3 regions of the Sandaracinus amylolyticus genome follow, and region 2 is predicted to be linked to each of the others. Evidence: riboswitches for the same ligand, from Rfam matches in the RefSeq annotation. Region 2 holds a riboswitch; each other region holds the start of a gene.
The links. A riboswitch is a leader RNA that binds a small molecule or an ion and turns the genes downstream of it on or off. The one in region 2 is predicted to bind cobalamin.

Region 1 (3,766 bases), 5.2 Mb from region 2:
CGAACGCGCGCAACCTGCGCGGCGGGATCTTCGCCTGGGCGAACGAGTCGCGTCCCCTCGTGCGCGACGGAGCGCGCACGAACGAAGTGCATCCGTACGACTCGCTCTGGAGGATGCTGCTCAGTGCGCGTGTCGTGCGAGCCAGCGGAGGATCGTGATCGACGCCATCACGGTGCCTCGTACCGTGCCGCTCACCTTCGAGACTCCGACGCGACGTCGATAGGAGACTGGCACTTCGGCGTGTCGCAGCCCGCGTCGCGCCGCTTTGATCTGCATCTCGACCGTCCAGCCGTAGTCGGGATCGCCCATGTCGAGCTTCTGCAGCGCGCTCCAGCGAATCGCGCGGAACGGACCGAGATCGGTGTAGCGCGCGCCGTAGAGCAGACGCAGCGCGACGCACGCGACGGCGTTGCCCGCGATCTGCTGCGGCGTGAGCGAGCCGCGCTCGCGCCGTCCGAGCACGCGCGAGCCGATCACGAGGTCGGCGCCGCTCGAGATCGCCTCGAGCAGGCGTGTGATCTCGCTCGGATGATCGCTGCGATCGCCATCGAGGAACACGACCACGTCGGGCGGCTCCGACGCGATCTCGGCGAGCGCGCGCAGGCACGCCGAGCCGTATCCGCGCCGCGGCTCGTGCACCACGATCGCGCCGCCTTCGCGCGCGATATCGGCGGTGCGATCGCGCGAGCCGTTGTCGCACACGACGACGCGCCTCACGACGTCGCGTGGGATCTCCGCGAGCACCAGCGGCAGCGCACGCTCTTCGTCGAGCGCGGGAATGACGACGTCGACGATCATCGCGCGCACCGTAGCGCACGCCCGGTTGACGCGCGTCGCCTCGCTGGCCACGCTCGGCGCTGCTTTCGGTGCGGGCGTCGCGAACGCTCGCCTCGAGGGAAGCCGGTGCGACTCCGGCGCTGCCCCGCAGCGGTGTGCAGGAACGAACGTCGTGGCGACCACTGCGCCTGTGGGCGCGGGAAGGCACGATCAGTAGGAGGCTCCTCGAGAGCCACGCCTGCGAGCCCGAAGACCTGCCGAGAGTGCCCGCGCCCGGTGCGCGGGCGGTCCACGCGACTCGAGGGACGTCGCGCGGACACGGCCGGAACCGCGGAATGGCGGCGAGGGACTCGTGGGTCAGCAGCGAAGTGCGTGGTGCGTCGCGATCGTGTTGCTCGTCGGGTGCGGCGAAAGCGCGACGCAGGATGTCGATGCGGGGATCGTTCGCGACGATGCCGCGGCGCCGCTTCCCGACGAAGCGGTGCTCGCGGACGAGATCGTCGACGCGCCGGGCGCGACCGGCGAGGGGTTCGGCGATCCCGACAAGGCGATCAACGGCGTGCGCGGCGGCGGACCGACGCAGGGCTCGTTCGACGTGTACTCGCTCGACTACGCGACGCGCACGCACCTCGTGCTCGGCTGGAGCGGCGCGGTGATCGCCGACGGACCGGGCGCGGATCTCGTCGTCTTCGAGAACGGGTTCCGCGCCGCGGGCGCGAGCGGGAACTTCATGGACCCGATCATCGTGTCGGTGTCGCGCGACGGAGAGACGTGGGTCGATCTCCCGCACGACTACGCGGCCGAAGATCCGACGAGGTACTCGATCGCGCCGGAGGACTGGGTCGGGTTCGCGGGGATCACGCCGGTGTTGCTGAACGTCGAGACGAACGACGTGGATCCCTTCGATCCCATCGCGGCGGGCGGCGACGCGTTCGATCTCTCGTCGCTGCCCGACGAAGGCGAGGGCGCGTCGATTCGTCGCGAGGGCGCGCGCTACGTGCGGCTCGAGAGCGCGGCGATGCGCGTGAACCCCGAGACCGGACGCAACTATCCGCGCGACCCGACCAGCAACGGCTCGGACATCGACGGCGTGTACGCGCGCTACGTGGTGACGCGGTGACGCTCCCGGCGCTCGATCACGACGCCACGGCGCGTGCGCGCGATCGTCAAGCGAGCTTGACCAAACCGCGCGGCAGCCTCGGCGCGCTCGAGGACGTGGTCGCGACGATGGCGGCGATCCAAGGCCGCGTCCGGCCGCGCAGCCGACCCGCGACGGCGCTGATCGCGGCGAGCGATCACGCGGTCACGAAGCATGGCGTCTCGGCGTATCCGGCCGAGGTGACGCGCGCGATGATCGACAACCTCGCGCGGGGTGGGGCGGCGGCGAGCGTGATGTGCGCGTCGCTCGGAGTGCCGCTGGTCGTGCTCGACGTCGGTGTCGCGGCTCCGCGTGTTCCTCCGCAGCGCGACGGCCGTCGCGTGATCCGCGACGACGTCGCGGACGTGGCCCTCGGCGATCTGCGCGAGGCGCGCGCGGTGTCGCCCGATGACGCGCAGCGCGTGCGGCGTGCCGCGGTCGACGCCGTGAGCGCGATCGACGAGCTCGCGGTGCTGGTGCTCGGCGAGATCGGGATCGGCAACACGACGGCCGCAGCCGCGGTCGTGTCGGCGCTGCTCGATATCCCGGCCGAGCGCACCGTCGGGCCGGGCACGGGCCTCGATGGCGAAGGAATCGCGCGCAAGCGCGCCGTGGTGAGCGATGCCGTCGCGGCGCTCGGCGGCGATCGCGATCCGTGGTCGGTGCTCGCGCGTGTCGGTGGCCGGGATCTGCTCGCGATGGCGGCCGCGGCGCACGCGGCGATGCAGCGCCGCGCGGTGGTGCTCGCCGACGGGTACGTCGTCGCGGCATCGCTGCTCGCGCTCTCGCGCGTCGTGCCGGATCTCGGCGCGCGCGTGATCTTCGGACACTGCTCGGCGGAGCCGGCGCATCGGCTGGTGCTCGACGCGCTCGGCGCGCGTCCGCTGCTCGATCTCGGGATGCGGCTCGGCGAAGCGAGCGGCGCGCTCGCCGCGCTCCCGCTGCTCGATCTCGCGTGCGCGCTCCACGAAGGAATGGCGACGTTCGCGGAGGCGGCGGTGCCGGATCGCGAATGACGGTTCCGTGGATCCGCGGCGCGCGCGCCGCGTTCGTGTTCCTCACGCGCATCCCGGTCGGCGGCTTTCCGTATACGAAAGACGACTTTCGCTGGGCGGGCGCGTACTTCCCGCTCGTCGGCGCCGTGCTCGGCGCGATCGCGGGCGTGGTGATGCTCGCGCTGCTTCCTGCGGGCGCGATGGCGGCTGCGATCTGCTGCGTCGCGCTCTCGATGATGCTGACCGGCGCGTTCCACGAGGATGGGCTGGCGGACACGGCCGATGCGCTCGGCGGTGCGTACGATCGCGAGAAGCTCTTCGTGATCCTCAAGGACAGCCGCGTCGGGAGCTTCGGCGCGGCGGCGCTCTTCGTGGTGCTCGCGCTGCGCGTCGCGCTGCTCGCGCGGCTCGAGCACGAGGCGCTGCTCGCTTGTGTGCTCTCGGCATGCATCGCGCGGACGCCGCCGGTGTGGATGATGGCCGCGCTGCCCTACGTGACGAACGACGAGCACAGCAAGAGCCGTCATCTCACGCGCGGCGGGCCGCGTCAGGCGTGGGTCGCGACGTTCCTCACGGCGATCGTGATCGCGAGCGCGATGGCATGCGGCCTGAGCGCGGTGCGCGTGGCCGTGGTGCTCGTCGCGCTCGCGGTCGCGGCTGCGATCTGCACCTGGCGATTCATCGTGCGTGCGGGCGGGATCACCGGTGACTTCCTCGGCGCGACCGAGCAAGTCGGCGAGTGCGTCGTGCTGCTCGCGCTCGCGATGACGGCCGGAGCATGACGTCGCTCGTCGTCATCCGACACGCGCCGACGCATGCGAGCGGGCGCTGCATCGGACGCACCGAGGTCGACGTC
Region 2 (3,766 bases):
TCGTCGAGGGACGTCGGACCGTGCGCTCGGGCAGCTCCGCCGCGACGAAGGTGCCGGACTGCGGGCGGCTCGCGAGCCAGCCCTCGGCGACGAGCTCCGCGAACGCGCGCACGACCGTGTCGCGCTCGACCTCGAGCGACGCGGCGAGCGCGCGCGTGCCGGGCAGCCGCTGCCCGGGGCGGAGCCGACCGCGCCGAATTTCGCTCACGAGGAGGTTCGCGACGCGCGCTGCGAGGCTCGGGCCGCGCGTGCGCCGGAGCTCGTCGGGATCGAGCGCGAGGGCTTCTTCGTGGCGCGACAACTGGAGGTGTCTCCACGTGCATTCTGGACGTACACGACCATCCAGTCACGTGCAGAGTCGACGCCATGAGCAACGTGTACCCGGCCTCCGACGCGACGCGGATCAAGCGACACCCCGAGCGCGGGAGCTACGACCGCGACGTCGTGCACGCGATCCTCGACGAAGCGTTGATCTGCCATCTCGCGTGCTCGACCGGGCAGCACGTGATCGCGATGCCGACCGCCTTCGCCCGCGCGGGAGAGACGATCTACGTGCACGGCGCGATCGCGAATCGCTCGCTCGATGGACTGCTCGGCGGCGCGCCGTTCTCGATCACGGTGACGCTGCTCGACGGGCTGGTGCTCGCGCGCAGCGCGTTCCACCACTCGATGAACTATCGCTCGGTCGTGCTCACCGGGAAGGCGCGTCTCGTCGAAGGCCGTGACGAGAAGGGCGAGGCGATGACGCTGCTCGTCGACCGCATGGCGCGCGGGCGCAGTCGCGAGACGCGCGCGCCGTACGACTGGGAGCTCGATGCGACGAAGGTGATCGCCGTGGAGATCGAGCACGCGTCGGCGAAGATCCGCAGCGGCGGTCCGATCGACGATGCCGACGACATGAAGGAGCCGTGCTGGGCCGGCGTGGTGCCGCTCCGCCTCGTCGCGAGCGATCCGGAGCCCGAGGCCGACAGCACGACGCGGCCGACGCCGGACGTGCCCGCGCAGCTCCGCTGATCGCATTCGTCGGAGTGGCGTCGCCACCACTCGACGTCGCGCGTCGCGCGAGGCTCGCAGCGCGCGCTCGGATTTGACATCGCACCTCCGCTCGCTCAGGGTCCGGCCCGCCAGCGGTGCGATCGGAGTGACCGATCGCCCCGAGGGAACCCGGTGAGAATCCGGGGCTGCCCCGCAGCGGTGTGCAGGAACGACCGTCGCGACGACCACTGCGCGTTCTCCATCGCGAGGCGCGCGGGAAGGCGCGACCAGTAGGTGGGCCGATCCCGGCCCGCGCCTGCGAGCCCGAAGACCTGCCGTTGGTGTCGTGCGGTCGATCGCACGGCGTGCCTCGGGCCTCGAGGGAAGGCCCGCGCACCGGCGGCGTGCGCTCGCGCGTCGCCGCGGAGGTCGCGTGGCGTTCGTGCGTCTCGTGCTCGCGTGGTGGCTCGTCGGGTCGGTCGTGTCGTGCGCGCTGGCGCGCGCGCAGGACGGCGGCGATGCGACGTTCCGCGCGCGTGCCGAGGTCGAGCGGCCGATCGCGTCACGCACGCCGCTCGATCCCACGGCGTCGAGCACGCGGGTGGAGATCGACACGACGCGCGTGGAGTCGATGCGCGACGTGCTCGCGCGGGTGCCCGGCGCGCGTGCGCTCGGGACCGGGGCGTTCGGTCAGCCGCTCGGGCTGAGCCTGCGCGGCGCGGACGTCGCGCACTCGACGGTGATGCTCGGTGATCTCCCGCTCACCGGGCCCGATCTCGGGGCGTTCGATCTGGGCGCGATCGACCTCGGCTCGATCGCGGCGATCGAGGTCTATCGCGGCGGCGCGCCGGCGATGCTCGGCGAGGGCGCGATCGGCGGCGTGATCCGGCTCGTGCCCTCGCGCGCCGAGGGCCGTCGCGCGGGCGCATCGGTCTCGTACGGATCGTTCGACACCGGGATCGCGCGGGCGTGGGGCGCGGTGCGCGGTGACGGGCTCTCGTCGCTCGTCGCGCTCTCGTTCGACGCCGCCGACAACGATCATCCCTTCGTCGACGACGGCGGCACGCGGCTCGATCCGACCGACGATCGCGAGCGCGCGCGCCGCAACGCGGGCACGCGCGGCGCGAGCGGCCTGCTCCACCTCGAGGTGCCGCTCGACGTCGGCGAGCTCGAGGCGGTGATGCTCTGGGTGAGCCGCGCCTCGGGCGTGCCCGGCGCGGGATCGCAGCTCGCGAGCGAAGCGCGGCGCGCGACCGATCGTTACGCGGGCAGCGTCGCGTATCGGCTCGGAGGACCGTCGCTCTCGCTCGAGGTGATGGGCGGCGGTTGGTACGGGCGCGCGGCGTTCCTCGATCGCCTCAACGAGCTCGGCACCGGACAGCACGCGAGCGACGATCGGCAGCTCCGCGCGTTCGGTCGCATCGCCGGGAGCTGGTCACCGGTGCGCGAGCTCGCAGTGCGCGCCCTGCTCACCGCGCGTCACGATCGGCTCGAGCCCGACGATCCGCTGGTGCGCACGTCGCTCGGCGCGTCGCATCGCGACGGGCTCGTCGCGGTGCTCGAGGGGGCGATCGATCCGCGCATCGATCACCTGCGCATCGCGCTGCGGCCCTCGGTGCGCCTCGAGTGGAGCGACGCGCACCTCGAGCAGCTCGAGCTCGTGTCGCGGCTCGCGCGCAGCGTGGAGGTGATCGCGCCCACGTTCCGACTGGGCGCGGCGATCGCGCCGATCGCCGGGATCGCGATCTCGGCGTCGATCGCGCACGGCACGCGCATCCCGTCGATGATCGAGCTCTTCGGCGATCGCGCGACGCTGGTGGCGAACGTGCGCCTCGAGCCCGAGCGCGCGACCTCGATCGACGCGGGTGTGACGGTGCAGGAGCGCATCGTGCCCGGCCTCGAGCTCGAGGCCGAGCTGCGCGGGTTCGTGTCGCTCGCGGAGTCGCTGATCCGGTATCGACGCACGGCGCAGTACACCGCAGTCGCCGAGAACGTGGCGAGCGCGACGATCGCGGGGCTCGAGCTCGGCGTCGATCTCCGCGCGCTCGACCACGTGCGGCTCGAGGGCGCGCTCACGTTCCTCGACGCGCGCGACGAGCTCGGCCGGCTGCTCCCGTTCCGGCCGCAGTGGCACGGCTTCGCGCGAGTCGAGGCGAGCACCGGGCGCGCGCTCGATCGCGACGTCGCGCTCTCCGGCTTCGTCAGCGCGAGCTACACGGCGGCGAACGCGGTCGATCCCGCGAACCTCGTCGTGATCGGCGATCGCACGTGGATCGACCTCGGCGCGCGCGTGGCGCTCTTCGGCGTGATCGGCATCTCGTGCGCGGTGCGCGACCTGCTCGACGCGCGTGGCCAGGACTACCTCGGCCTCCCTCTTCCCGGCCGGCGCTTCGTCGCGCAGGCCGACATCCAAGGAGACCTCTGATGCGACGTGGGATCGGGCTCGCGGTGCTGGTGATCGGGTGCGGCGGCGGCGCGGAGCCGGCGGGGATCGCACCGCTCGCGGAGGAGCCGGCCTACGCGGTCGTACTGAGCGATTACGCGAGCACCGCGATCGCGATGGTGCGCGCGGACGGGACCGCGGTGGACGATCGATGGGTGACGTCGGGCACCGTGTCGCCCGGTCTCGTCGCGGCGCTCTCGGGCGACGTCGCGATCCCGAGCGCGGGGATCGGCGACGGGACACTGTGGCTGCTCGATCGGTTCCGCACCGACGTCCTCACGCGCATCGAGGTGCCGAGCGGCGAGGTGCTCGGGCAGGTGCGCACCCACGACGCGGCAGGCGGCGAGG
Region 3 (3,766 bases), 3.3 Mb from region 2:
GACGCGTCGAGCGGCACGAGCCCCGCGGTGGGCGACGGCGCGCTCTCGTGATCGGCGGCGCGCCACGCGCGATCGATCGTGATGCGTCCGTCGGGATCGATCGCGACGCGCACGATGCCCGCCTCGCGCCGGCGCTCGAGGCCCGGCGAGAACGCATCGCCGGTGCAGAGGATCATCGCGCGATCGGGCGCGCCCGGGATCGCGCGCGCGCCGTGGCACCCGCTGAGACCCTCGAGCGCGACGAGCTCGGTCAGCGCGCGCGTGTCGGGATCGACGACCGCGACCGCGCCGTCGCCGGTGAGCGTGAAGTCCGCGCTGAGGCGCTGGAGCGACACCAGCACGCGCCGCGCGCCGCTCGGATGCGCGATCGGCACGAGCGTCGTGGGGCGCGCGTAGATCGGCGTGCCGTCCTCCGCCGTGGTGTCGGCGGCGACGTCGATGCGTGCGAGCACGACGCCCTGCGCGACGTCGACGACCACGACGTCGTTGCCGCGCGCGAGCTCGGGCGCGTCGGGATGGAAGCTCGGGTTCGCGCGGCTCACGAGCGCGATCGCGCCGTCGACCGCGAGCACGTCCTGCACGTTGGGCGAGTGACCGCTCGGCGCGTCGGGATCGTCGCCGCGGAGATCGATCTGGCGCACCGTGCCGGTCGCGTACTCGGCGAGGGTGAGGCGATCGGCGTTGAAGCGCTCGAGCAGCGCGAGCGTGCCGGGCTCGGGCGTCGCGACGATCACGACGTCGCCTCCGAGCCCTGCCGCGATGCCCGACGCGCGCGTGCCCGAGTCGATCCACGACTCGGTGATCGCCTCGCCGCGCTCGTCGAGCAGCGCGATCGCGGTCGACGCGTAGTCGGAGAGCACGACGCCGAACGCCGGCGCGCGCGAGATCGGGGCGAGGTCGGCGACGTCGCAGGGGCGCTCGGTGCCGCATGCGGCGAGCAGCACGAGCGAGGCGAGGATCGGACGAGACACGAGCGACCTCCGAGGCGGGGCGCCCTCCCACGAGGCGCCGTGTGCCGCCGCGCGGATCTCGCGCGACACCGTCGGCAGGTCTTCGGGCTCGCAGGCGCTCGGATCGCGTTCGAGCCGATCCGGTCTCTACTGGCCGTCGCTTCCCGGAGGACCATTCCTCCAGTGCTCGGGACGGCGTTCGTTCCTGCACACCGCTGCGGGGCAGCTCCGGATTCGCACCGGATTCCCTCGAGGCGCACGGTCCCACCGCGCGCACCGCTGGCGAGCGCGAACGTGGCGGGCCCGGCGCGAGGCGTCAAACCGGGGCGGGTTGGAAATTCTCCGCGATCGCGCGTACGACGAGCGGATGGGGGACTCCGGCCGCGTCGTGGGCGTGCTCGTGTGCGCCGTCGGGCTGCTCTCGCCGGGCTGCTACCTCGCGCACTCGCTCGATGGCGCGGACGGTCCTGCGCCGCTCGATGCGAGCGTGGTCGACGCCCGCGTCGCGCGTCCCGACGCGGGCCCACCGCCGCCGCCGGAAGAGCCGCCGCCCGGCACGCGCGTGGTGCAGATCTCGGTGGGCGGGGATCACGTGTGCGCCGTGAGCGACGAGGGCGCGCTCTACTGCTGGGGCCAGAACGACATCGGGCAGCTCGGCGTGAACGAGCGGCGCGCGTCCTCGCGACCGCTCCGCGTGCATGGCCTGCCTCCGATCGCGTCGGTGAGCGCCGGGGCCAGCCACACGTGCGCGGTGGACGTCGACGGCGGGCTCTGGTGCTGGGGCTTCGACCACTACCGTCAGCTCGGCGTCAGGGCGGAGGAGCGACCCGACTGTGGTCGCGCCGTGTGCAGCCCGATCCCGCTGCGCGTGCCCGACGTGCCTCCCGTGCGACGCGTGTGGATCGGTGTCCACGGCACGTGCGCGGAGCTCGTCGAGGGCGACGAGCTGCGCTGCTGGGGCACCGACGCGGCGTCGCGCGCCATCTCGCGCTCCGCGGTGCACGGCGTGCGGGATCTCGGGATGGGCCTCTCGCACGCGTGCCTGTGGATGCCCGACGAGCGCGTGCGGTGCGTGGGCGACGGCACGTTCGGGCGCGCGGGCGACGAAGGACGGGGCGACGGGATCGTCGATCTCGACGACGTGATCGATCTCGAGGTCGGCGCGGAGCACGCGTGCGTGCTGCTCGCCGACACGCGCGTGTTGTGCTGGGGCTACAACTGGGACGGCGCGCTCGGCATCAAGGAGGGGCTGCCGTACTGCGTGCACGGGGACACCGGCGGCGCGTGCGCGATCGCGCCGATCGCGCCGACGGGCGATCCCACGGGCACCGCGCTCTCGATCGGCAGCCGTCGCTCTTGCGTCATCGACACCGACGGTGGCGTGACGTGCTGGGGCCCGTGGACGATCGAGGGAGGCACGGTCTGGTGCGGCGGCGGCGCGCCCGAGGAGTGCGACCCGACGCCGACGCGCGTGCCCGGGATCGCGGCGCCCCGCGCGATCTCGGCCGGCGACAGCGTGGTGTGCGCGATCGTCGAGGACGGCGGCGTGATGTGCTGGGGCTGGGACACGGACGGACAGCTCGGGCACGGTGTCGTCGAAGGAACGCTCGTGCGCGAGCCGGTCCGGGTCATCGGCTTCGGCGGCTGAGCCACGCCTCGAACGCGCGGCCCTCGGCGCTCGGGTGGGACGCGTGCATCGGGACCTCGCGGTGGTACACGCGGAAGAGGGCGGCGAACGCGCGCGGATCGAGCTCGGCGCGGTGCGCGGCCTCGTCGCTGCCCTGGACGAGTCGCTCGCAGCGCAGCCGCGCGACGAGCAGCGCCTGCATGCGGACGCCATCGGGATCGACGCGCGCGAGCGCCGCCCGCGTGGGCTCGTCGAGCTCGGGATCGCCTGCCGCGTCGTGCAGCGCGGCGACCGGATCGTCGGCGCGCATCGCGCGCGCGAGGAGCTCCTCGAGGCGCGCGCGGCTCATCGCGCGGCCTTCGTGATCGCGCGGCGGATGCGCGTGAGCTCGTCGTCGAGAAGGCGCGCCGTCGCGTGGTCCGGCACCGTGCCTTCCATCCGCTCGAGCGTCACGCCGCGGAGGTGCGGGCAGCGCGGGAGCACGTCGTCGAGCAGCGCCCACACCGGCTCGGGCACCGCGTCGTCGTGGCCGTCGAGGCGCATCGTGCGGCCCGACGGGAGCCAGCGCGGATCACTCTCGCGACCGCCGCTCACGTGGAGCTCGATCACGCGATCGAGCGGCGCGCGAGCGAGCCATGCCTGCGGATCGAGCCCGTGCAGCAGCGACATCGTGTGGAGGTTGTGCAGGTCGAGCAGCAGGTGACGGTGCGGCGCCGCGAGCACGTCATGCAGGAGGCGGGGCTCGTCGAGCGGATCTCCGAGGACGAAGTAGACGACCGAGTTCTCGACGCCGACGTCGGGCACCACGCGCGACATGAGCTCGAGCCGCGCGCGCAGCGTGGACGCGGTGCGCGCGTCGTACGGCATCGGCATCGGGAGCGCCGTCGTCTCGCTGCCTGCTCCTGACGCGGACCGCAGCGACGTCGCGCCGAGGTGATCGGTCCACCACGCGTACCCGAAGAGCGCGACGTCCTCGCGCATCCGATCGAGCCACGCGCGGGTGCGCGCCTCGTCGCCCTCGCTGCACGTCGAGAAGCCCACGCCGTGCGCGACCACGGGCTTGTTCCACGCGCGCACCGCGGCGAGGAAGCGCGCGTGGAACCCGTTCGGGACCAGCGCGCCGTCGTCGCGATCGATCCACGTCGTCTCGGGCGTGACCTCGAGGTAGTCGGCGCGGCGCGCGATCGGC

Region 1: it holds a riboswitch for cobalamin, as region 2 does, so the genes downstream of both, DB32_RS29105 (LIC_13355 family lipoprotein) here and DB32_RS07165 (TonB-dependent receptor plug domain-containing protein) in region 2, are expected to answer to the same signal.
Region 3: it holds a riboswitch for cobalamin, as region 2 does, so the genes downstream of both, DB32_RS21095 (hypothetical protein) here and DB32_RS07165 (TonB-dependent receptor plug domain-containing protein) in region 2, are expected to answer to the same signal.

Annotation. Positions count from the first base shown of each region.
Region 1 covers NZ_CP011125.1:6,877,720-6,881,485, reverse strand. The annotation lists gene DB32_RS29115 (rhodanese-like domain-containing protein) at 1-158, shown strand, start outside; gene DB32_RS29110 (glycosyltransferase family 2 protein) at 121-798, opposite strand; cobalamin riboswitch at 859-1,043, shown strand; gene DB32_RS29105 (LIC_13355 family lipoprotein) at 1,166-1,897, shown strand; gene cobT (nicotinate-nucleotide--dimethylbenzimidazole phosphoribosyltransferase) at 1,894-2,931, shown strand; gene DB32_RS29095 (adenosylcobinamide-GDP ribazoletransferase) at 2,928-3,692, shown strand; gene DB32_RS29090 (histidine phosphatase family protein) at 3,689-3,766, shown strand, end outside.
Region 2 covers NZ_CP011125.1:1,703,911-1,707,676, forward strand. The annotation lists gene pdxR (MocR-like pyridoxine biosynthesis transcription factor PdxR) at 1-301, opposite strand, end outside; gene DB32_RS07160 (pyridoxamine 5'-phosphate oxidase family protein) at 367-1,014, shown strand; cobalamin riboswitch at 1,112-1,329, shown strand; gene DB32_RS07165 (TonB-dependent receptor plug domain-containing protein) at 1,409-3,400, shown strand; gene DB32_RS07170 (hypothetical protein) at 3,400-3,766, shown strand, end outside.
Region 3 covers NZ_CP011125.1:4,957,608-4,961,373, reverse strand. The annotation lists gene DB32_RS21095 (hypothetical protein) at 1-971, opposite strand, end outside; cobalamin riboswitch at 1,028-1,246, opposite strand; gene DB32_RS21090 (RCC1 domain-containing protein) at 1,318-2,598, shown strand; gene DB32_RS21085 (hypothetical protein) at 2,579-2,926, opposite strand; gene DB32_RS21080 (MbnB/TglH/ChrH family RiPP precursor modification enzyme) at 2,923-3,766, opposite strand, start outside.